DNA from 4 places in the Streptomyces sp. NPDC048275 genome. Region 1 is predicted to be linked to each of the others. Evidence: riboswitches for the same ligand, from Rfam matches in the RefSeq annotation. Region 1 holds a riboswitch; each other region holds the start of a gene.
The links. Region 1 has a riboswitch for cyclic di-AMP ahead of AB0D57_RS34225 (C40 family peptidase). Riboswitches for the same ligand answer to the same signal wherever they lie in the genome.
Positions count from the first base shown of each region.

Region 2: linked by a shared signal. The riboswitch ahead of AB0D57_RS02120 (LysM peptidoglycan-binding domain-containing M23 family metallopeptidase) and the one ahead of AB0D57_RS34225 (C40 family peptidase) in region 1 are both predicted to bind cyclic di-AMP.
Region 3: linked by a shared signal. The riboswitch ahead of AB0D57_RS14575 (NlpC/P60 family protein) and the one ahead of AB0D57_RS34225 (C40 family peptidase) in region 1 are both predicted to bind cyclic di-AMP.
Region 4: linked by a shared signal. The riboswitch ahead of AB0D57_RS15700 (NlpC/P60 family protein) and the one ahead of AB0D57_RS34225 (C40 family peptidase) in region 1 are both predicted to bind cyclic di-AMP.

Region 1 covers NZ_JBEZLR010000078.1:16,478-22,187, reverse strand. The annotation lists gene AB0D57_RS34235 (ATP-dependent Clp protease proteolytic subunit) at 147-803, shown strand; gene AB0D57_RS34230 (hypothetical protein) at 811-1,116, shown strand; cyclic di-AMP (ydaO/yuaA leader) riboswitch at 1,412-1,607, shown strand; gene AB0D57_RS34225 (C40 family peptidase) at 1,611-2,084, shown strand; gene AB0D57_RS34220 (DUF6328 family protein) at 2,163-2,684, shown strand; gene AB0D57_RS34215 (LysE family translocator) at 2,638-3,255, opposite strand; gene AB0D57_RS34210 (LysR family transcriptional regulator) at 3,425-4,351, shown strand; gene AB0D57_RS34205 (ATP-binding protein) at 4,361-4,819, opposite strand; gene AB0D57_RS34200 (helix-turn-helix transcriptional regulator) at 5,032-5,710, shown strand, end outside.
Region 2 covers NZ_JBEZLR010000002.1:168,808-174,517, forward strand. The annotation lists gene dxs (1-deoxy-D-xylulose-5-phosphate synthase) at 1-421, shown strand, start outside; gene AB0D57_RS02100 (aspartate aminotransferase family protein) at 418-1,818, shown strand; gene AB0D57_RS02105 (XRE family transcriptional regulator) at 1,964-2,620, shown strand; gene AB0D57_RS02110 (DUF6126 family protein) at 2,677-2,793, shown strand; gene AB0D57_RS02115 (tyrosine-protein phosphatase) at 2,848-3,645, opposite strand; cyclic di-AMP (ydaO/yuaA leader) riboswitch at 4,179-4,335, shown strand; gene AB0D57_RS02120 (LysM peptidoglycan-binding domain-containing M23 family metallopeptidase) at 4,340-5,332, shown strand; gene AB0D57_RS02125 (SGNH/GDSL hydrolase family protein) at 5,585-5,710, shown strand, end outside.
Region 3 covers NZ_JBEZLR010000019.1:90,630-96,339, reverse strand. The annotation lists gene AB0D57_RS14580 (tellurite resistance/C4-dicarboxylate transporter family protein) at 1-571, opposite strand, end outside; gene AB0D57_RS14575 (NlpC/P60 family protein) at 668-1,861, opposite strand; cyclic di-AMP (ydaO/yuaA leader) riboswitch at 1,869-2,041, opposite strand; gene pcrA (DNA helicase PcrA) at 2,375-4,879, shown strand; gene AB0D57_RS14565 (M23 family metallopeptidase) at 4,946-5,710, opposite strand, start outside.
Region 4 covers NZ_JBEZLR010000021.1:91,264-96,973, forward strand. The annotation lists gene AB0D57_RS15685 (primary-amine oxidase) at 1-1,325, shown strand, start outside; gene AB0D57_RS15690 (class I SAM-dependent methyltransferase) at 1,472-2,155, shown strand; gene AB0D57_RS15695 (ATP-binding SpoIIE family protein phosphatase) at 2,561-4,198, shown strand; cyclic di-AMP (ydaO/yuaA leader) riboswitch at 4,400-4,565, shown strand; gene AB0D57_RS15700 (NlpC/P60 family protein) at 4,623-5,710, shown strand, end outside.

The sequences.
Region 1 (5,710 bases):
GACCGGTCCGCACCACCCACTCCCCCACGCCCCGGGCCGACTCCCGGTCGGGGGCGCCGCCGTTTTCGCTCTCAGCATGCCTCGCCCCCCGCCAGACGTACGTCCTGTACATTTTTTACAGAAGTCGACCAGAGGAGGCGCGCACCATGGACAGCCCGTCCGCCCGCTATGTCCTGCCCGAGTTCACCGAGCGCACGAGTGCGGGGCCCCGGACCCTCGATCCGTACTCGAAGCTGCTCGATGAGCGGATCGTGTTCCTCGGGACCCCGATCGACGACACGTCGGCGAACGATGTGATGGCGCAGTTCATGCACCTTGAGTACCTCGCGCCGGACCAGGACATCTCGCTGTACATCAACTCTCCCGGCGGCTCGTTCAGCGCGATGACGGCGCTCTACGACACGATGCGGTTCGTCACCTGCGACGTGCAGACCGTGTGCCTGGGGCAGGCCGCGTCGACCGCCGCCGTCCTGCTGGCCTGCGGCACGCCGGGCAAGCGGTTCGCGCTGCCGGGTGCCCGGGTGCTGATCCACCAGCCTTCACTGGCCGGGCCGGTACAGGGTCAGGCGAGCGATCTGGCCCTGCAGGCCGAGGAATTGATGCGCACTCGCAGGCTGCTGGAGGACATGCTCGTACGCCACACGGGGCAGAGTCCTGAGCAAGTCGCCGCCGACATCGAGCGGGACACGATCCTGGACGCGCAGGCGGCGTTGGCGTACGGACTGGTGGACGGGATCATCCCGAGCCGCAAGACCCCGCACACCGCACCGGGCGCGAGGAATGCCACACCCGACGCGAGGTGATCCGCCGATGGTGCCCGAACTGCCCCCACTGCCCGCACTGACCCGTGCCGAGGCCGAGCTGATCGACCGTTACCTCGACGTGGTCGACCTGCTCGGCCGTATCAACCCGGCCCGGCCGGGAGACACCTACCGCGGGCTGCGCGCCGCGCAGGCACTCGTAGGGAAAGCGACGGCACTGCGCGACGCCCTCGCGCTGATGCACCAGCGGGGCGAGAGCGAGGTGCACGCCCCGACCCTGGCGCAGGCCCTGCGGGTCCTCGACGGCGAGCGGCGGGCGGCCCGCGTCACCCTGCCGCCCGGCGCGGAGAGTTGACGCGTCCGGCCCGGGCTTCAAACGGACCAACCGGATTACCCCCTGATGGAGTAGACGCGGGTCCTTTCGGAGACCCGCAGAAGTTGCGCAACGCGCGTAACCCAGAAGCGGAACAGAAGGCTCCGGTGCTGGTGAAAGCGTCATCGATAGCCCCAACAGCCCTCGAACGGAAGAGTGTCCACCCGAACGGGTGAGTGGTGACTAACCCCACAAATCGCCGGTTCCGCTCGGATTTTCTGACTGGCATGCGTGAAGATCCCTTCGACGACAAGCCCCCGCCACAGCGGCGGGGCGGTCCGGGCGGACGCCGAGTCCTGCCGCCCCCGGATGACCGGTCGACAGATGTGCATCGGCAGGAGTGGAGGACCCAGCACGACGGTCCGCCGGAGAGATCCGGACGGACCTTGGGGTGAAGCCGCAGTACGCGGCCGGGCTACTTCGCCAGCCCGAATCCGACAGGTCATCCTTCACAGGCGGCTGACGAAGGGTTGCGCATGACTGCGCTCAATCGTGTTCCGTCGCTGTGGACGCGGGCCGGTACGGCCTCCGCGCTCACCCTCGCCGCCGTCGGCGGCGGGCTCGTGGTCCCGGGCGTCGCATCCGACGCCGAGGCGGCCACTGTGGCGACGAAGGCACTCCAGGTCGCGGCTTCCAAGAAGGGCTCCCCGTACCAGTACGGTGCCGCCGGGCCACGCCGCTTCGACTGCTCCGGGCTCACGCTCTACTCGTACAAGAAGGCAGGCAAGAAGCTGCCTCGTACGGCCGCGGCGCAGTACAACAAGTCCCGCCATGTCTCCGCCTCGAAACGCAAGGCCGGAGACCTCGTGTTCTTCCACTCGGGCAGCAGCGTGTACCACGTCGGCATCTACGCCGGGAAGGGAAAGATCTGGCACTCCCCGAAGACGGGGGAGGTCGTGAAGCTCCAGAAGATCTGGACCAAGAGCGTGTGGTACGGCCGGGTCAGCTGATCTGCCCGCGGGGGTGACGGCGGCCGCGCCGTCGCCCCCTCGGGGCATGAAACGGGATGAATCGGTTACTCGTACTCCATGGCCGAGCAACGTCCCCCCACAGATCGCGACGAGACGCCCCTCGAACGCGCCGACCGCAACTTCGGCGAACTGCTCCAGGAACTGCGCGTCACGCAGGCCGGGGTGCAGATTCTCTTCGCCTTCCTGCTGACCCTGGCCTTCACCCCGCGCTTCCCGTCCCTCGACACGATGCAGCGGGCCACGTACGTCGCGACGCTCCTGCTGGCCGTGCTGGCCACCGCCCTGTTCACGGCGCCTCCGGCCGTGCACCGGTTGCTGTTCGGGCAAGGTGCCAAGCCGACCATCGTGCGAGTCTCCTCCGCCCTGACCACGTTAGGTATGGGCGTTCTCATGCTGGCGATCACGGGATCGGTGCTGCTCGTCGTGGACGTGGCGGTCGGGCGGGGGCCCGGGATCGCCGCGAGCGCGGGCACACTGGTCGCCTATCTGGCGCTGTGGGGCGCGCTGCCGCGACTGGTCCGGCGTACCGTCGTCAGGACCGAAGAGGCTCCACAAGGAGCACCACGCCGAGAACGGTGAGTGCGGTGCCGGTGGCCGCCGCCACGACGCGGGCGGCGCGCGGCCTGCGCAGCAGGCGGCCGAGCCGGTCCACCAGCAACGCGACCGCCGGGAACCACACCAGGGCCAGGACGACCACGATCAGCGCCAGCAGCAGCGTGCGGGGCATCGCGGAGCTGCCCACGGGTACGAACTGCGGCAGCAGGCTGAGGAACGTGATGGGCGCCTTCGGGTTGAGCGCGTTGGTGACGAAACCCTGCCGCAGCGGGCCCGCACCCGAATCCGCCCCTTCGACCACCGCCCCGCTCGGCCGCCGCAGCCCCCACAAGGTCCGTACGCCGAGGTACAGCACATAGGCGCCGCCGAGCAGCTGCAGCGCCCGGAACAGCGCGGGCACGGCCGCGAGGACCGCGGCGACCCCGGCGACCGCCAGCGCCGTGTGCAGGAGCAGCCCGCCGGTGATCCCGAGCGCGCACGCGACCCCGGCCCTGCGGGAGACCAGGGCATTGCGTACGACGACGGCGAAGTCCGCGCCCGGCATGGCGACCATGCCCGCGGCGACCCCGGTGAAGGCGATGAGCTGTGAGTCCATGGCCACCAGGCTGCCCGGACCAGGCCTTCAACAGGTATGTCGAATATCCTGGGTCAGTCTTAAGCAGTCGTTTAGACCGTCGTCCAGGCACTCGTCCAGGCACTCGTCCAGGCACTCGTTCAGACGCAGAGGCGGTGTTTCGAGCCCCGGGAAGGTCAGGAGGGGCACTATGTACGACCCGACGCGGCTCGCGGCCCTGGTGGCGGTCGCCGAGGCGGGATCGATCACCCGGGCCGCCGAGCGCCTCGGGTACACGCCGCCCGCGCTCTCCCAGCAGCTGGCGAAGCTGGAGCGGGAGGCGGGCGCGAGCCTCCTGGTGCGGTCCCATCGCGGGGCGCGGCTCACGGACGCGGGCGAGCTGCTCGTGGCGCGAGCCCGCCGGATTCTCGACGAGATGGAGCGGGCCCGGCACGAACTGGCCGGGCTGGCCGGGCTGTCCGGCGGCACTCTGCGGCTCGGCACCTTCCAGACGGCGGGTATCCATCTACTGCCGCCGGTGCTCAGCGCCTTCCGCCGGGCGCACCCGGACGTACAGCTCACGGTCGCGAACTGTGAGCCCCCGGACGGTGTTTCGGCGGTGGCGGCGGGCGAGGTGGACCTCGCGCTGACCCACGCCTACGAGCCCGCGGACCCCGTGCGCCTCCCCTCGTCGGTGCGCGCGGAGCCGGTGCTGGTCGAGGAGTTGGTCCTCGTGACCGCGCCGGGGCACGTCCTGGCGGGCGGTTCGGCGCGGCTGCCGCTGACCGAACTCGCCGGACAGCCACTGATCAGCATGGCCCCGGATCATCCACCGCGACAGGGCGTGGAGGCCGCGCTGGCCCGGGCCGGTGCCACGCCGTCGGTGCGGGTCGAGACTCCCGGGTACGCCCTGGTGTGCGCGCTGGTCAGCGCGGGGCTCGGGGTCGCGGTCGTACCGGAGATGGTGGCCAGGACCGCGGCGACTCCGGTGGGGCTGCGCCTGCTCGAGCCGGGGGACCTGCGGCGCACGATCTCCGTCGTCCACCGGACCGACCGTCCGACGCCGGCGGCCGATGCCTTCCGGGCCTTGCTGCGCGGCGCCTTCGGACGTGCGGCACAGCACAGGCCCGACAACTGATCGGCTTTCTTACGGCTCTTGTGGTCCCCCGGCCGTCACCGGCTGCGCCGGCACCGCCCACGGCAGTTCGATGGAGACCGTCTTGCCGCCCTCCCGGGTGGGCCGCACGAGAAGTCTGCCGCCGCACTCGGCGGTGAGCCAACGGATGATCACCATGCCGCGTCCGTTGTCCTGTTGGACGGCGGCGGGCAGGCGTTTCGGAAAGCGCGGGTGGCTGTCGGTGACGCCGAGGCGCAGGCGTTCGTCTCGGTCGAGCCGGACATCCACCCTGAAGGTGGGCGACTGCCCGAAAGTGTGCTGGACGGCGTTGGTGGCTAGTTCGGACACGATCAGCCGTACGGTGTCGGCGACTTCGGCGTCGCACGGCAGGCCCCATTCGGCCAATACTTCGGCGACAAATTTCCGGGCCGCGGAGACCGAGGCGGGATCGCTCGGCAGAGTGACGGATGCTTCATGGTGATCTGCCATGGCGACGTCGTCCCTTTCCCACGGGACCGGAGTCCGACAAGGAGCGGATGGTTCGAGTACGGTCCCGGACTGGTGCTTCGCGCCAGACTGCCATCACTGGGCCGGTCCCGGGAGCGATCCACCGAGATATGCATATATCTGTCGCTCGAAGCGGTGAACTCTGCGACGGCAGACCGCATTTGGGCGGCCCGGAGGGAGTAAGGAGTACGGCCATGCAGCACGGTCCCGCGGTACGCCGCCGCAAGCTCGGTGCCGAACTGCGCGCGCTGCGCGCCGGTGCGGGCCTCACCAGTGGTGAGGCCGCCCGTCTGGTCGGCTGGCATCAGTCGAAGGTGAGCCGGATCGAAACCGGCATCAGCGGGGTGAAGCCGGCGGACGTCCAGCGCCTTCTGGACGCCTACGCCGTCGACGAGCCCGAATTACGGGAACTCCTGGTCGGGTTGGCGGGCTCCGAGGGTAACGGGCGGCACCACTGGTGGCACGCCTACCGCGGAGTCCTGCCGCCGACATACCGCGATTTCATCAGTCTGGAGTCCCAGGCCAGCGGAATACGCACGCTGGAGACCTCGGTGGTACCGGGGCTGCTGCAGACTCCCGAGTACGCCCGGGAGGTGACCCGGGCCGCCGTCGGCGGTCTCGAGGACGGCAAGCTCGACGCGCTCGTCGAGGTGCGCCTCGCCCGCCAGGACGTGTTGCGTTCGATTCCGCCGCTGGAACTGAGCGCGGTCCTGGACGAGGCGGTATTACGACGCGAGGTCGGCGGACCGGAGGTCATGTCACGGCAACTCGACCGGCTGCGGGAGGCCGCCGCTCTTCCCCAAGTGCGGCTTCAGGTCCTGCCGTTCGCCGCGGGGGCACACATCGGAGTCACCGGACCTTTCGTTATTTTCT
Region 2 (5,710 bases), on a different contig from region 1:
AGCCCGCGGCATCGGCTGCACCGTCGTCGACCCGCGCTGGGTCAAACCCGTCGACCCGGCACTGCCCGGCCTGGCCGCCGAGCACCGGCTCGTCGCGGTCGTCGAGGACAACAGCCGGGCGGCCGGGGTCGGCGCGGCGGTCGCGTTGGCGCTCGGGGACGCCGAAGTCGACGTGCCCGTACGAAGGTTCGGCATCCCGGAGCAGTTCCTCGCGCACGCCAAGCGAGCGGAGGTGCTGGCGGACATCGGTCTCACGCCCGTCGAGATCGCCGGACGGATTGGTGCCTGCCTGGCTGTCAAGGACGAGCTGTCGAAGGACGAGCCGTCGAAGGATCAGCCGTCGAAGGATCGGCGGCCCGGGCGTGACCTGTTCAGGGACGAGCTGCCCATGGATGAGTTGTCCAAGGAGAAACAGGAATGACCGATCCTGCTCAGAAGCGGGAGTTCGACCTCGGCGCGCTGCTGGCCGAGCGCGGAGCCGAGCGCTACGAGCTGCACACCAAGTACCTGAACCACCAGCTCCCGCGCATGCTGCACACCATCGGCTTCGACAAGGTGTACGAGCGGGCCGAGGGCGCGCACTTCTGGGACGCGGACGGCAACGACTACCTGGACATGCTCGCCGGGTTCGGGGTGATGGGCCTCGGCCGCCATCACCCCGTCGTCCGCCAGGCGCTGCACGACGTCCTGGACGCCTCGCTCGCCGACCTGACCCGCTTCGACTGCCAGCCCCTGCCCGGGCTGCTCGCCGAGAAGCTGCTCACCCACAGCCCGCACCTGGACCGGGTGTTCTTCGGCAACAGCGGTACGGAGGCCGTGGAGACCGCGCTGAAGTTCGCCCGGTACGCCACCGGCAAGCCTCGGATCCTCTACTGCTCGCACGCCTTCCACGGCCTGACCACCGGCTCGCTCTCCGTCAACGGTGAGGACGGGTTCCGCGACGGCTTCGCCCCGCTGCTCCCCGACACGGCCGTCCCGCTCGGCGATCTCGACGCCCTGGCACGGGAGCTGAAGAAGGGCGACGTCGCCGCGCTCATCGTCGAGCCCATCCAGGGCAAGGGTGTGCACGAGGGCCCGCCCGGCTATCTGCGCGCCGCCCAGGAACTGCTGCACAAGCACAAGGCGCTGCTCATCGCGGACGAGGTGCAGACCGGGCTCGGGCGGACCGGGGACTTCTACGCCTACCAGCACGAGGAGGGCGTCGAGCCGGACCTGGTGTGCGTGGCCAAGGCGCTCTCCGGCGGCTATGTGCCGGTCGGAGCGACACTCGGCAAGGACTGGATCTTCAAGAAGGTCTACTCGTCGATCGACCGGGTCCTCGTCCACTCGGCGAGCTTCGGATCGAACGCACAGGCCATGGCGGCGGGACTGGCCGTGCTCTCCGTGATGGAGAACGAACAGACCGTGGCCCATGCCCGGGCCATGGGCGAGCGGCTGAAGTCCCGGCTCGCGGCGCTCGTGGACACGTACGAGCTGCTGAGCGACGTACGCGGCCGGGGTCTGATGATCGGCATCGAGTTCGGGCGGCCCAAGTCGCTGAAACTGCGGAGCCGTTGGACCATGCTGCAGGCCGCGCGCAAGGGGCTGTTCGCGCAGATGGTCGTCGTCCCGCTGCTCCAGCGGCACCACATCCTCACCCAGGTCTCCGGCGATCACCTGGAGGTGATCAAGTTGATCCCGCCGCTGATCATCGACGAGCGGGACGTGGATCGGTTCGTGGCGGCTTTCACCGCCGTGATGGACGACGCGCACAGCGGCGGCGGGCTGATGTGGGACTTCGGGAAGACGCTGGTGAAGCAGGCGGTGGCCATCCGGTAAGGGGGTGCGCCTGGGGCGGGCCCTTGGCCAGGGCCCGCCTCTGTAGCGTCAGAGGGCCTCTACGTCAGAGGGCCACTGCCTCGGAGTCCCTTGCCTCAGAGGCAAGAAATTTGCCCACTAGGCAAAGCTGCGGCTCAATGGACACATGAGCCCTGCAGAGCCGGGGGCGGCCGGAACACCGCCCGAGTCCGGGACAGCCGAGGTGCTGCCCGCCGTCGCACCGCAGCTGCGTGAGCTGCGCCGCCGCGCCTCGCTGACCCTGGAGGCCGCGGCCCGTGCCGCCGGGCTCTCAGCCGCCCACCTCTCCCGGTTGGAGACGGGGCAGCGCCAGCCGTCGCTGCCGATGCTGCTCGCACTCGCTCGCATCTACGGTACGACGGTCTCGGAGCTGCTCGGTGAGACGGTCGTCGAGCGGGACGCGATCGTGCGGGCCCCCGACATGGAGCCGACCAAGGCGGGCGGCTGGACGTACTGGCAGGCCGGCGCCCCGGGACGCGGGATGCAGGCCCTGCGGGTGCACGTGCCGTACGGCTCGCAGGGCGACATCGTGCGCGTCCACCCCGGCGAGGAGTGGCTCTACGTCCTCCAGGGGGGGCTACGGCTGCGCCTCGGGGACACCGCGCAGGTGCTCGCGCCCGGAGACAGCGCGCACTTCGACTCGCTGACCCCGCACCGCATCGCGGCCGCCGATCACTCGGGGGCCGAGCTCCTCTTCGTACACACCTTGCTGCAGAGCCCTACCGCCACGCTGTGCCTCGGCCCGGCGGCAGGGCACCCGACGACCATGGGAGAGATGTCATGACGGAACCCCAGGCGCAACCCCAGGCCGAGCCCCAGGAGCCCGGCAGGCGGCGATCCATGGATGACAAGTTCCCCCGCGCGCTGTGGGTGCGGCTGATCATCTATGTTGCCGTCGGCCACCTCTTCGCGGCCTTCATCTACCTGCTGTTCACGCTGGGTGCGCAGAACCAGTAGATCTTCCTCGTCCCCGGGGGGATCGGTCCGGGCCTTCGGGGCTGTCTGCGGGGCTCAGTCCAGCAGGCGCTCGCGCAGACGCTCCCGCAGCTCCGGAGTGATGCGCAGCGCTTGCTCCAGGTAGGTGTCCACGCCGCCCCAGGTCTCCTCGATGGTGTCGAAGGCCGCCGTCAGATATTCGGCGCGTGCGTCGAACAGCGGGCTGAGCAGCTCCATGACCTCGGGGGAGCGGGCCGACTCCGAGGTGCCGCTGCGGCGGACCTTGTAGCGACGGTGCGTCGCGTTCGACTCCAGGTAGTCGGTCACGATGGCGTCGCGCTCGACGTCCAGGGCGAGGAGTGTCACCGCTATGGACAGGCCCGCGCGGTCCTTGCCCGCCGCGCAGTGCATCAGCGCGGGCACGCTGTCCTCGGCCAGGGAGTGCAGCACCTGGGAGTGCTCGGGTGTGCGCTCCTTGATGATCGTGCGGTAGGAAGCGATCATCCGGTTGGCCGCCTTGCCGTCGCCGAGGTGTGCGCGCAACTGGGCGATGTCGCCGTCACGGACCATTTGCCAGAACTCGCTGCCGTCGGCCGGGTCGGTCAGCGGAAGGTTCACGTTCCGTACACCCGCCAGCTCGACGTCCGGTCCCTCCAGCTTCTGGTCCGCGGCATTGCGGAAGTCGAAGATCGTGTGCAGCCCGAGCGAGGAGAGGAACGCGGCGTCCTCCTCCGTCGCGTGCGCGAGATGGCCGCTGCGGAACAGCCGGCCGTACCGCACCCGCCGGCCGTCCTTGGTGGGCAGGCCGCCCACGTCCCGGAAGTTGCGCACTCCGGCCAGCTCGGGCTCGGTCGACGGGACCTGCTGCGTCACGGGGGCTCCTCCCATTGGGCCGTCGGCGCTGCTCGTCGACGGGGGCGCGCTCTCCGACGATACGACATGGGTTCCTCGGGCAATGAAGTTGTCCACAGGCGTCGCCTCGGGTGTGAGACGCCCTTGGCGATGGTGGTGCTGGAGCCACTCACGAACGTCAACTACCGCTTTGCGGACGCCGGTTGAATCAGCGAGATCAAGTTGTGGCCATCTGTCCGACTGTGTCGCATGTGACTGTTCTGGACGAATTGCCGCCTTAGTTCAAACTGGGCCTGGAATAAAGCATCGTGGTTCGACCTGCGTGAGCAGCGTCATATTCGTGACGATGCGTTGTGTCCCCTTTTTCTCAACCTGCTCGAATTCTCGGGTTATTGAGGGGTCGGAATGGTCGCCTATTCACGGAGGGTGACGGGAATTCCGGCATGGATCAAGAAAGGTATGTACACAGCAGATCCACACAGTTGTCGACGCGCTCTCATCTCGCTTACGTTCGCCCTCAATCCGGACGGACGCCCAATCCTGCCGCCGCCCGGAATCCGCACTCACCCGAACTCGGCAGGAGCGGGGGACCCGCAGGTACCACGCCTGTTCCGGTCTCCGGAACGGCTAGGGGTTCAGTCGCGCATTCGCGCGGCCGGGCATCTCCAGCCCGCACCCGACAGCTCACCTCGCAGGCGCCGGAGAGGAATTCGTCATGCCCGCGAAGGGTAAGCACCGCCGTCCGAAAGCCCAGCGTTTCACCCGCTCGATCGCCGTGGCCGGAACGGGTGGCGCCGCGCTCGCGCTGCCGCTGATGGGGGCGGCCGGCGCCCACGCCGCGACCCCGACGACCGGCGTTTCGTCGGCCCCGGAGAAGAGTGCGGCGGCTTTGGGGAAGGCTGCGGCGGTTTCCGGCAAGTCCGCGGCCGACTCGTCGAAGACCGCGACCGCCGCGACGAAGACCTATGCGGTGAAGGCCGGCGACTATCTCCTGAAGATCGCCGACGAGCAGGACGTCAACGGTGGCTGGAGGCAGCTCTACTCCGACAACCGCACGGCCATCGGCAGCGACCCGTCGCTGATCCACCCGGGCCTGAAGCTGACGATCGGCGAGAAGGCCGCGTCGGCCGGTGCCGCGAAGTCCCCCTCGAAGGCGTCCACGAAGTCCACGCCGTCGTCCAGCAAGGCGAACGCGCCCAAGATACAGACCACGGACACCACGGGCCCCGTGGATTCCACGGATTCCACGAGCACCGCGGCCTCCACGGACATCCAGTCCACGGACACCGCGAGCGCCTCCGGCTACACCGTGCCCGTCGAGGGCGCCATCGTCGGCACCAACTACAAGGTGGCCGGCAGCATGTGGTCCAGCGGCTACCACACCGGTGTGGACTTCGTCGTCCCGACCGGCACCACCATCAAGTCCATCGCCGCGGGCACCGTCGTCTCCGCCGGCTGGGGTGGCGCGTACGGCAACCAGGTCGTCATCCAGCACGCCGACGGCCAGTACTCGCAGTACGCCCACCTGTCCTCGCTCTCCGTCTCGGCGGGCCAGACCGTGACCGAGGGCCAGCAGATCGGCCTCTCCGGCGCGACCGGCAACGTCACCGGTCCGCACCTGCACTTCGAGATCCGCACCACGCCGGACTACGGCTCGGACGTGGACCCGGTCGCGTACCTGCGCTCGCACGGTGTCGCCGTCGGCTGACGCCCTTGCTCGCCTCTGAAGGCCGGACCCCATGATCCCTGGGGTCCGGCCTTCGGCGTTTCAGAGACAGGGATCCATGGGCGACCCATGAGCGATCCACGAAGGAGCTATGACCGGAAGATTGCGCCCCCTGCTGGTTCATGATCCGCGCATTGCGGTCTTGTGGCGGCGGTGTACGAGGTATCGACAGGCGCGCCACGGCGACACCATAGTGATCTCCCGCAAGCGCTTTCTATGTCTTCGGAGGTTCCCGTGCCCGGCGTCGACCGACGCACCGCCGTCAAGGGCGCCGCGGCCGCAGCCGCGTCCGTCGCTCTGCTGTTCGTGGGCGCGCCTGCTGTTGTCGCGTCCGGGGACTCGAATGTCGTACGGCCCGAT
Region 3 (5,710 bases), on a different contig from region 1:
CCCGGAAGTCGAAGCAGAGCAGCGCCACCACGTACAGCACGATCCCCAGCCAGAACAACACGAGTGCTGTGTGCGCGAGCCAGTCCGCGTGGGTGACCGTGGCGAGCACCGCGCCCAGCACCGCGAGCCCCTGCGTGGCCACACACCCGAGGAACACGGCACCGGGCATACGGGGCCTGAAGTGCCGTACGACCAGGAAGAGCAGCCCCGGCCAGAGCACGGCCGAGAGGGCGAGCAGGGCCTCGGCCACTTCCTGCCGGCCCAGTGCGGTGAGTCGGGTGCCGAGCACGGTGGTTGCCGCGACCGCGGTGAGTGCACCCGGCGTGCAGGCCTCCGCCAGCCACCGCACCCGCTCCCGCAGCAGCCGTACGACGAAGTCGGCGGCGAGCCCGAGCCAGGCGACGGCCGTCAGGACCAGCGCGATACGGGACAGGGTCTCGTGGCCGGTCTCATGCAGCCCGACCGAGATGATGCCGGTGGCCATGACGGCGGCTCCGTCGCCCGGTGGACGCCGCGCCCACCAGACGCGAAGTCGGGCCCACCGGGTGCGGGGCGGGGAGGTGGCTGGCATGGGCCTGATGCTAAGGAACTTTGGACCGGTTGCCCGCGGGGCACGCGCGCGTGGAGCTCGACGAGTCTCACGCGCGCGTACCCCGCGGCAAAGGCGTTACGCCGGACGCAGCACGCTGTGGATGATCGACTCGCCGGCGTAGAAGATCGACTCCTCGCGGACGTACGTACCCGGCTTGGGGGCGTGGATCATCATGCCGTTGCCGACGTAGAGGCCGACGTGGCTGATGTCGTCGTAGAAGAAGACGAGGTCACCGGGCTTGATGTCGGAGAGGGCGACCGTCGTGCCCGCCGTGACCTGGTCCCAGGTGGTGCGCGGGAGGGTGACGCCGGCGGCCTTCCAGGCGGCCTGGGTGAGACCGGAGCAGTCGTACGAGCCGGGCCCGGTCGCGCCCCAGACGTACGGCTTGCCGATCTGGGCGCGGGCGAAGGCGATGGCCTTGTCGGCCTTGGCGGTGTACGAGGCGTCGGTGGCCGAGGTCCCGGAGGAACTGGAGGAGCCGGAGCTTCCCGTGGTCGCGGACGACGAGTCCGTCTGCTGCTGGGCCGCCGCCTCCTGGCGCGCCTTCTCCTCCGCCTCCTGGGCGGCCTGCTGCTGCGCCAGCTCCGCCGCCTTGCGGTCGGCCTCTTCCTGCTTCTCCTTCTCGATCGCGGCGAGCCGCGCCTTCTCCTCGGCGGTCAGCTTCGACAGCAGTTCGCGCGCCTCGGTGAGCTTGCGCTGCACCTCCGTCTTGGACGTCTGCAGCGCGTTCTCGGAGGTGGTGAGCGTCTGCAGGCTCTCGGAGGCCTCCGCACGCTTCTTCGTGGTGTCGGCCTGCTCGGTGATGTAGTCGTCGACGGCCGCCTTCTGGCGGGTGGTGAGACGGCTCATCAGCTGGGTCTGGTCGAAGTAGTCCTGCGGGTCGTCGGCCAGCAGAAGGGTCGCGGTGTCGGGGGCGGAGGCACCGGTGCGGTACTGGGCCGCGGCGAACGAACCCAGCTCCTCACGCGCGGTGTTGAGACTCTCGGTGCGCTGGGCCACGTCGTCGAGGAGAGCGTCGACGCGCTTGCGCTGCTTGGCGGTCTTCTCCCTGGTCGCGTTGTACTTCTCGGTGGCCGTCTCGGCCTGGTGGTAGAGGTCGTTGACCTTCTTCTCGACCTCTTCGATGCTCGGCTTGGGCTCGGCCGAGGGCGCGGCGTTGGCCGTCTGGGAGAGCAGGGCCATGGAGGTGAGGGCCGCCGTGGCGAGGGCGGGAGTCCGTATGCCCGCTACCCGCGCGCCCCTGGAACTCCTCTTGTGTTGCGACGCCAAGAGAGGCGACTCCTTCCGTGATCCGCCTACCGAGTTAGCTGTCGGGTTCGGGCGGGTGCTTCCGGAAGGTTTGCCCTACGGTCCTTGTCCCCCAGGACGGTTGGACCGATTCACCCCAAGGTCGGTTGGGTCCCCGGCTCCGACTGCCTTACGGCGCACCGGACTCGGCGGAGGCCGCACGGCCCGGCGACGTTCGCCGGTGAGTGTCGAGCGGCCTGCCCGGCACGCTAGCCAATGCGTGTGGCTTCTGTGAAGTTTGATGTGCGATATGCCCGATACATTTTCGTGACCTTATTGGGTGGCGTTATTGTGCGCGGGAAATCCTGGGGGGATAAGTGATGGTTTTTCGCTTTCTGTCCATTCATTACTGGCGGATTGCTGACCGTAATGGAGTGATTCTGGAGGGTGATGGGGCGGCGGCGGGGGTGGTCTGCCCGTCCCGGGTCACGGAATCCGGTCGAGTTCGCGGGGTGGCGGCGGGGTGTCAGTGGGGCGGCCTAGACTCGGAGAGCGATGAGCAGCCTCTTTGATGACAGCTTCCTGGCGGACCTCAAGCCCTCGCGGGGCCATGAGGAAGAGCCCCCGCCGCCGCCCGAGGACGATCACGTACCGGAGCCGATTCCGGACGATCTGTTCGGCGGGAAGTTCGACGTGCCGCCGGACCGGGACGCGTACTACCGCGACGGTGCCCCGCGCCCCGCCGTGGACCCGGCCGCGCTCCTCGACGGGCTGAACGAGAACCAGCGAGCGGCCGTGGTGCACTCCGGCTCCCCGCTGCTCATCGTGGCCGGCGCCGGCTCCGGCAAGACCCGTGTGCTCACCCACCGGATCGCGCACCTGCTGGGCGAGCGCCATGTCCACCCCGGCCAGATCCTCGCGATCACCTTCACGAACAAGGCCGCGGGCGAGATGAAGGAGCGCGTCGAGCAGCTCGTCGGCCCGCGCGCGAACGCGATGTGGGTGATGACCTTCCACAGCGCGTGTGTGCGGATCCTGCGCCGTGAGTCGAAGAGGCTCGGCTTCACCTCCTCCTTCTCGATCTACGACGCCGCCGACAGCAAGCGCCTGATGGCCCTGGTCTGCCGCGACCTGGACCTCGACCCGAAGCGCTTCCCGCCCAAGTCGTTCAGCGCCAAGATCTCGAACCTGAAGAACGAGCTGATCGACGAGGAGGACTTCGCCGCCCAGGCCACCGACGGCTTCGAGAAGACCCTCGCCCAGGCGTACGCGATGTACCAGTCGCGGCTGCGCGAGGCCAACGCGCTCGACTTCGACGACCTGATCATGACGACGGTCAACCTCCTCCGCGCCTTCCCGGATGTCGCCGAGCACTACCGCCGCCGCTTCCGCCACGTCCTGGTCGACGAGTATCAGGACACCAACCACGCGCAGTATGCGCTGGTCAGGGAGCTCGTCGGTCCGGCGACCGGCGACCGGCTCGAGGACGCGCCGCCGGCCGAGGGCGACCTCGAGCCCGCCGAGCTGTGCGTCGTGGGCGACGCCGACCAGTCGATCTACGCCTTCCGCGGCGCGACCATCCGCAACATCCTCCAGTTCGAGGAGGACTACCCGGACGCCACGACGATCCTCCTGGAGCAGAACTACCGCTCCACCCAGACGATCCTCAGTGCGGCCAACGCGGTCATCGAGCGCAATGAGTCACGCCGCCCCAAGAACCTGTGGACCAACGCGGGCGCGGGTTCGCACATCACCGGGTATGTCGCCGACACCGAACACGACGAGGCGCAGTTCGTCGCCGACGAGATAGACCGTCTCACCGACGCGGGTGAGGCCAAGGCGGGCGACGTCGCCGTCTTCTACCGTACGAACGCCCAGTCCCGTGTCTTCGAAGAAGTCTTCATCCGCGTCGGCCTGCCCTACAAGGTCGTCGGCGGAGTCCGCTTCTACGAGCGCAAGGAGGTCCGGGACGTCCTCGCGTACCTCAGGGTCCTGTCCAACCCCGAGGACTCGGTCCCGCTGCGTCGCATCCTCAACGTTCCCAAGCGGGGCATCGGTGAGCGGGCGGAAGCGATGATCGACGCGCTCTCGCAGCGCGAGCGGATCAGCTTCCCGCAGGCGCTGCGCCGCGTCGACGAGGCATACGGGATGGCGGCGCGCTCGACCAACGCGGTCAAGCGGTTCAACACGCTCATGGAGGACCTCCGTACGATCGTCGACTCCGGAGCGGGCCCGGCGACCGTCCTGGAGGCGGTCCTCGAGCGCACCGGCTATCTCGCCGAGCTGCAGGCCTCGACCGACCCGCAGGACGAGACACGCATCGAGAACCTTCAGGAACTCGCCGCCGTGGCCCTGGAATTCGAGCAGGAGACCGGTGAGGGCGAGGGCGAGGCGCAGGCATCGGGCGGACTCTCCGACTTCCTGGAGCGGGTCGCCCTCGTCGCCGACTCCGACCAGATCCCCGACGAGGAGGACGGCAACGGCGTCATCACCCTGATGACCCTGCACACCGCCAAGGGCCTCGAGTTCCCGGTCGTCTTCCTCACCGGCATGGAGGACGGCGTCTTCCCGCACATGCGCGCGCTGGGACAGGTCAAGGAGCTGGAGGAGGAGCGGCGCCTCGCGTACGTCGGCATCACGCGCGCGCGGGAGCGGCTGTATCTCACCCGGTCGTCCCTGCGCAGCGCGTGGGGCCAGCCCTCGTACAACCCGCCGTCCCGCTTCCTGGAGGAGATCCCGGACGCGCACCTGCAATGGAAGCGCACGGGTGCGACAGCTCCGGTGTCGTCGGGTCCCGTCTCCGGCGTGGCGGCCTCGCTGTCGTCCTCGCGCTCGCGGTCCGCGGCGTCCGGCGCCTCCGGCTTCGCGACGCGCCGCGGGGTCTCCGAGAAGCCGGTGGTCTCACTGGCGGTCGGCGACCGGGTCACCCACGACCAGTTCGGCCTCGGCACCGTGGTCGGGGTGAAGGGCACGGGTGCGAACGCGGAGGCGACGATCGACTTCGGGGAGCCGAAGCCGAAGCGGTTGCTGCTGCGGTATGCGCCGGTGGAGAAGCTGTAGCCCCTCGGCGGCTCGCAGGTGGGGACCCGGCCGTTGCCTACTTCGGGTTCGGGGCCCGGCGGTTGGTTACGTCGGGTCCAGACCGTGGCTGCGCAGCCACGCCAGCGGGTCGATCGCCGAACCGCCGGCCGGGCGGACCTCGAAGTGCAGGTGCGGCCCGGTGGAATTGCCGGAGTTCCCGGAGAACGCGATCGTGTCACCGGCCTTCACGGTGGTGCCGGACGCGACGTTGTAGCTGGAGAGGTGGCAGTACCACGTCTCCGTGCCGTCCGTGCCGGTGACGATCACCATGTTTCCGTACGCGCTGTTCCACTGCGTCCGCACGGTTCCGTCGGTCGCGGCCATCACCGCCGTGCCGTACGACACCGGGAAGTCGATGCCCGTGTGCACGGACATCCAGTTGATGCCGGCCTGGCCGTAGTAGGCGCTGAGCCCCTGCTGAGCGACCGGCAGCGCGAACTTCGGCCGCAGCCGCTCCTTGCGCGCCGCTTCCTCCGCCGCCTTCTTCTTCTCGACGGCCTGCTGAGCCTTGAGGTCGATACGCTCCTGCGTGCGGCTCGCCCGGTCGGCGAAGTCGTCCGCGCCCGCGGAGAGGCTCTCGAGCTGGGTGTCCAGCTTGTTGTTGACGGCCGAGGGCTTCACGGCGATCGCGTCGGACGCGCTGGTCGTCGTGTTCTTGCTGTCGCTCGCGCCGACGCTGCCCACCGAGGCGGCGGCGATCCCCGCGACGCCCATCACACACGCCGAGGGCACGGCGACGGTCAGCATCGCGGAGCGTTTCGCGGGGGTACGGCGGCGGGAGCGGGAGGCCGACCGGGACGCGGAACGGGG
Region 4 (5,710 bases), on a different contig from region 1:
AGCGGCCGGGTCTGAAGCCGCTGGAGGTCGTCCAGGCGGACGGTCCCAGCTTCACCGTCACCGGTCAGCGGATCGACTGGCAGGGCTGGTCGGTGCGGGTCGGCTTCAGCCACCGCGAGGGCCTGGTGCTGCACGACCTGACCTTCGACGCGGCCGGGAAGGGCCCACGCCAGGTGCTCCGGCGTGCGGCCGTCAACGAGATGTACGTCCCCTACTTCGACACCGCCTCCACGCAGTACCGCAAGAACTTCTTCGACTGGGGCGAGTACGGGGCGGGCCCGCTCACCAACTCGCTGGCCCTCGGCTGCGATTGCCTGGGCGTCATCCAGTACTTCGACGCTGCGGTGCTCGGCGGCGACGGCGTGCCCCGCCTCATCCCCAACGCCGTATGCGTGCACGAGGAGGACGACGGCATCCTGTGGAAGCACCACGACGGCCGTACCGGCCGCACGGAGGTGCGCCGCTCCCGCCGACTGATCATCTCGGCGTTCGCCACCGTCGCCAACTACGACTACGGCTTCTACTGGTCGCTGTACCAGGACGGTTCGGTGATGCTGGAGATCAAGATGACCGGCATCCTGTCCGCCACGGGTGTGGCGGAGGGCGAGGAGACCCCGTACGCACGGCGGGTCGCCCCGAATGTCGCGGTCACCAACCACCAGCACTTCTTCGCCGTCCGCCTAGACATGGCGGTGGACGGCCCCCGCAACCGCCTGGTCGAGGTGACCGCCGAGCACGAGACCGACCCGGACCTCGACCCGTACGGCAACGCCGCCCGAACCGTGCTGCGTCCGATCCTCAGCGAGGCGGAGGGCGGTCGGCGCACCGATCCCTCCCGTGCCCTGCACTGGCGGGTGGAGAGCGCCGAGGCCGTCAACCGGATGGGTGAACCGACCGCGTACCGCGTGCACTTGGAGAACACCGCGGTGCTGCCGGTGCGGGAGGACAGCGTGTGCGCCCGCCGCGCCCCGTTCGTGGGGCGGCAGTTGTGGGCGACGGCCTACGACCCGGACCGGCGGTTCGTCGCCGGCGAGTACCCCAACCAGGCCGAGCCGGGCGCGGACGGAGTGCACAAGTGGCAGCAGGAGGACCGGTCCCTGGACGGCACGGACCTGGTGCTGTGGGCCACGGTCGGCTCCCACCACTTTCCGCGCCCCGAGGAATGGCCGGTCATGCCGGTGGCCCGGGCCCGGCTGCGGCTGGAACCCGACGGATTCTTCGACCGCAACCCGGCCCTCGACGTCCCCGCACCTGTCTCGTGCCATACGCCGCGCACTACGCCCACCGCTCAGGCCCCTGCGACTTCGGACCACTGCTGCGGATGAACAAGCGGATCAGGAAAGGGAAAGGCCTGTGGCTACGCACTGTGCGCGGCTGGCTACCATTCGTGCCTGATCCGACGAAGTCCGACCTCCGCAATCATTCATCCGAGTGTGAAATACTCCAATATGCCCACTGAAAGGTTACTTTCATGACCAATGGGAATACTGGGCTGGATCATTACGCGAGCATACGACTCGACCGCACAGGTCAGGCCGAAGCCTTCGACGCCATCGGCGATCACTACGACGAGGCCTTCCCGCACAAGGAGGGCCAGGTGTCCGCCGGCGAATGGCTGATCGGCTCCCTGCAGGCAGGCGCCCGCGTGCTGGATCTCGGCTGCGGCACCGGAGTGCCGACCGCACGCCAGCTGACGGACGCCGGTTTCGAGGTCGTGGGCATCGACCTGTCCGGCGGGATGGTGGAACTCGCCCAGGAGTACGTCCCCGGTGCGACGTTCCACCAGCTGGATCTCGCGGACCTGCGACCGGGTGGCCCTCGCGACCTGGGCCGCTTCGACGCCGTCGCCGCCTTCTTCTCCCTACTGATGCTGCCGCGCGCGGAGATCCCCCTCGCATTGCTGACGGTCCGCCACCTGCTGGCCCCCGGAGGCCTGTTCATCCTCTCGATGGTCGAAGCCGATGTGGACGACTTCTCGATCCCGTTCCTCGGCAACACGATCCGGGTGTCGGGTTACCTGAAGGAGGACCTGCGCAAGGTCATCGAGTCCGGAGGCTTCGAGATCGTCAAGGAGTCCTCCTACACTTTCGCCCCGGCGGCCACCGACGTCCCGCCCGAGGAACAGGTCTTCCTCTGCTGCAGGAGGCGCGACTGAGAACGCACGATCGACCACCACGGGCCGCGGCACCCACTCGACGGGACAAAAGGCGTGACGAAGCACGACGCCCCCCATGGAGACCCCGCCGAGGCCGCCCGGCGATCGGACGGCTCGGTGAGTGGGCCGAGGTCTGTCGCACCCGCCGCACCCATGGGCTCGTGGGACGCCCGGACGCCTCAGACACCCCAGCCGCCTCCACCGCCCGGCCCTCGTGCCGGATACCGGACCACGCAGCCAAAAATGGCGCCCACCTCCCCCTCCCCTTCCGACACCGGGCGACGCGTGCCGGGCACCGAAGCTCCGGCACCACACCCTTCGCAGGGCACGGTGCCGGTCAGCACCGGCTCGCAGACCGACCGGCTTCGGTATCTCGACGTGGCAACTCGGCGGATCGCCCGCGGTATGGATCTGGACGAGACTCTCCGGGAACTGCGCCGGGCGGCCGTCCCCGCTTTCGCGGACGCGATATTCATCCATCTGCGGGACCCGTTGCCGGTAGGGGACGAGAAGTCGGCCGCACCCGTCGTCCTCCAGCTGCACAGCATCGACCGGGCGCCCGCGACTCCGGACGCCGAGCATTCCTGGAGGCCTGCGCCGAAGATCCTCCCCCCGCCCTCGGGTGTGGCCGAGTGCGTGTGCCCGACGGTCACCGGACGACTCGCACAGCTGCTGCTGACCGAAGGGCCGGCGTTCGGCGACGTACCGGGGATCGCGCCCGCGGTGGCCGAGCTGCTCGGGCCCGTGGCGAGTGCGCCCGGGACGCTCCCGCCGGGCCGCAGGCTGATCATCGCCCCGCTGCACGGCCGCCACCACGCCATGGGCATCGTCGTTCTCCTGCGCCGGCCGGAGCGCGCCGCCTTCACCGGTGACGACCTGCTCGTCGCCTCCCAGCTCGCGACGCACACCGCTCTCGGCGTCCAAAAGGCGGTGATGTACGGACACGAGGCCGCCGTGGCGGACACGCTGCAGCGCACCATGCTCCCGTCGTCGCTGCCCGAGCCCACCGGCGTCCGACTGGCCAGTCGTTACCTGCCGGCCTCGAAGACCGCGCGGGTCGGCGGCGACTGGTACGACGCGATCCCTCTGCCCGGCAACCGCATCGCCCTGATCGTCGGCGATGTCATGGGCCATTCCATGGCCTCCGCCGCGATCATGGGCCAGCTGCGCACCATCGTGCAGACCCTCGCCGGGCTCGACCTGCCTCCGGACGAGGTCCTGCACCACCTCGACGAGCAGGCCCAGCGTCTTGGCGGCGACCACATGGCGACCTGCCTCTACGCGATCTACGACCCGATATCGCGGCGACTGCTCTTGGCGAACGCCGGCCACCCGCCCGCGATACTCCTGCACCCGGACGGCCGCGCGGAGGTACTGCACGTCCCGCCGGGCGCTCCCATCGGCGTCGGCGGCGTCGTCTTCGAATCGGTGGAGATGCCCGCGCCCACCGGAGCGACCCTCCTGCTGTACACCGACGGCCTCGTCGAGTCCCATGAAACAGACGTGGGTACAGGCGTCGCGGCTCTGCGCACCCACCTCCAAGGCGCAGCCCACAGGCTCGCCACCTCCTCACTGGAACCGCTGTGCGACCAAGTGCTGGACACCTTGGGCCCGGGTGTCCGGGACGACGACATCGCGCTGCTCATCGTGCGATTCGAGGGCTTCCCCGCGGACAGCGTGGGGTACTGGTTCCTGGCCCCCCACCCGCTGACCGCGGGACAGGCACGCCGGTTGACCCGCAGGACACTGCGCCGCTGGGGCCTGGAATCCTTGCTCGACTCGACGGAACTCATGGTCGGCGAGATCGTGACGAACGCCGTGCGCTACGCCTCCCGGCCCATCACCCTGCGGCTGCTCCGCTCGGACGTGCTCCGCTGCGAGGTGACCGACGACTCGCCCCAGGTGCCCCGGATGCGGCACGCCGAGCCGGGCGACGAGGGCGGCCGCGGCCTGTTCCTGGTCGATCAACTCGCGTGGCGCTGGGGAGCTACGAGACTGAGCACCGGCAAGGTCGTCTGGTTCGAGCAGCAGATCCCGAGGTGACCTGCCCCACTCGCCGGTGCGGCCTTGAGAGCGGGGTCGAGGAGTCGCCGGCCGGGGCACGGAGACCTTCTCCTCATGCCCAATTCAGCAGGTCCGAAATGCATATGGGACATTTCACACTTCAACCTTCACGTGAGGCACACAAGTTGGCTAGATTGGCAGGCAGGCCGCACGACTCCCTCCGGCGAACCTCGCCGGGTTGTGCGACCTCCGCCGAGTCCGCTGCACCCCAAAACAGCCGGAGACCCAACCGATCTTGGGGTGAATCGGCCCAACTGCCCATCAGGGCACGGGCTGTAGGGCATACCTTCCACACTGTTCGCCCGAACCAGACAGCCAACTCGGTAGGCGGAGCACGGAAGGAGTACGTCCCCCCATGGCGCCGGAACGCACCCCGCGTCCTGGAGGCATGAGCCTCCCTGGCATGCGCGACTCCGCCCTCTCGGCCGCGGCCCTCACCTCTGAGGCCCAGGCTTCCCGGACTGCCGGCGCCACGCCCTCGGCAGGGAACGACGAGCCGAGCCGCGAAGAGGTCCAGCAGCGGATCAACAGCCTTTACAACCAGGCCGAGACCGCCACCGGGACCTACAACGCGACCCGCGCCACGACCACCGGATCACGCCAACGCGGCAATCCTGCACCCGGCAACGGGCGCCCGCGCACCGATCCCGCCCTCGACAACAACGTGGCCAAGCGGTGGTTCGACGTGGGGCGCGCGCGGCTGGGCCCGACCGTGCCGGCCCGGCTGCCGGCCGACAGAATGCCGAACCGCGCGGCCAACGCGCGGCCCACGGGCCCTGCGGGGCGTCCGCAGGACGAACGCACCGGCCGTGGACGGGAAGTGACCGGCTCGCGCGTCCCGGAGTTGACCGCCGGGCCCGCCGCCGGGGTGCCCACCGGTCCCGTGGCGGAGCTGACCGCCGGGCCCATGGCCGCGCTGCCGGTCGCGCAGGAGGCACATCAGGGGGAGGCCACAAAGGCCCTGCCCGCGTTGGCCATCGAGCCTCCGCACACCTCGTTGAGGACCTCCAAAGAACAGATCCAGCAAAAGCTCGCAACAGCCCGTGGACTGCTGTCCAAGCACGCCGCACAGCAGAGTGCGCAACTCCCGGCGATCGAGCCCCGGGCCGAGGACACCTGGCGCACCTCCGAGGAACAGGCTCCCCGCCAAGCCGGCGAGGAGTGGCTGTGGCAGCAACCGGCCGGCCTCGGCGCCGACATGGCCGTCGACACGGCCAATACAACCGTCGACACGGCCTATGCAAGCGTCGACGCCGCCTATACAAGCTTCGACGCAGCCTTGACAACCTCTGCCGCAGCCCATTCAACCGGCGCCGCAGCTTTCATCAGCACCGGCAGCGGCTCGGAGTCGGGGTACGGCAGGAAGGGCGCGGAGGCAGTCGCCTTTGCCCGTGGACAGATCGGCAGACCGTGCGTCTGGGGCGCGACCGGACCGGACTCGTACGACTGCTCCGGTCTCACCCAGTCCGCCTGGAAGGCCGCCGGGGTCGC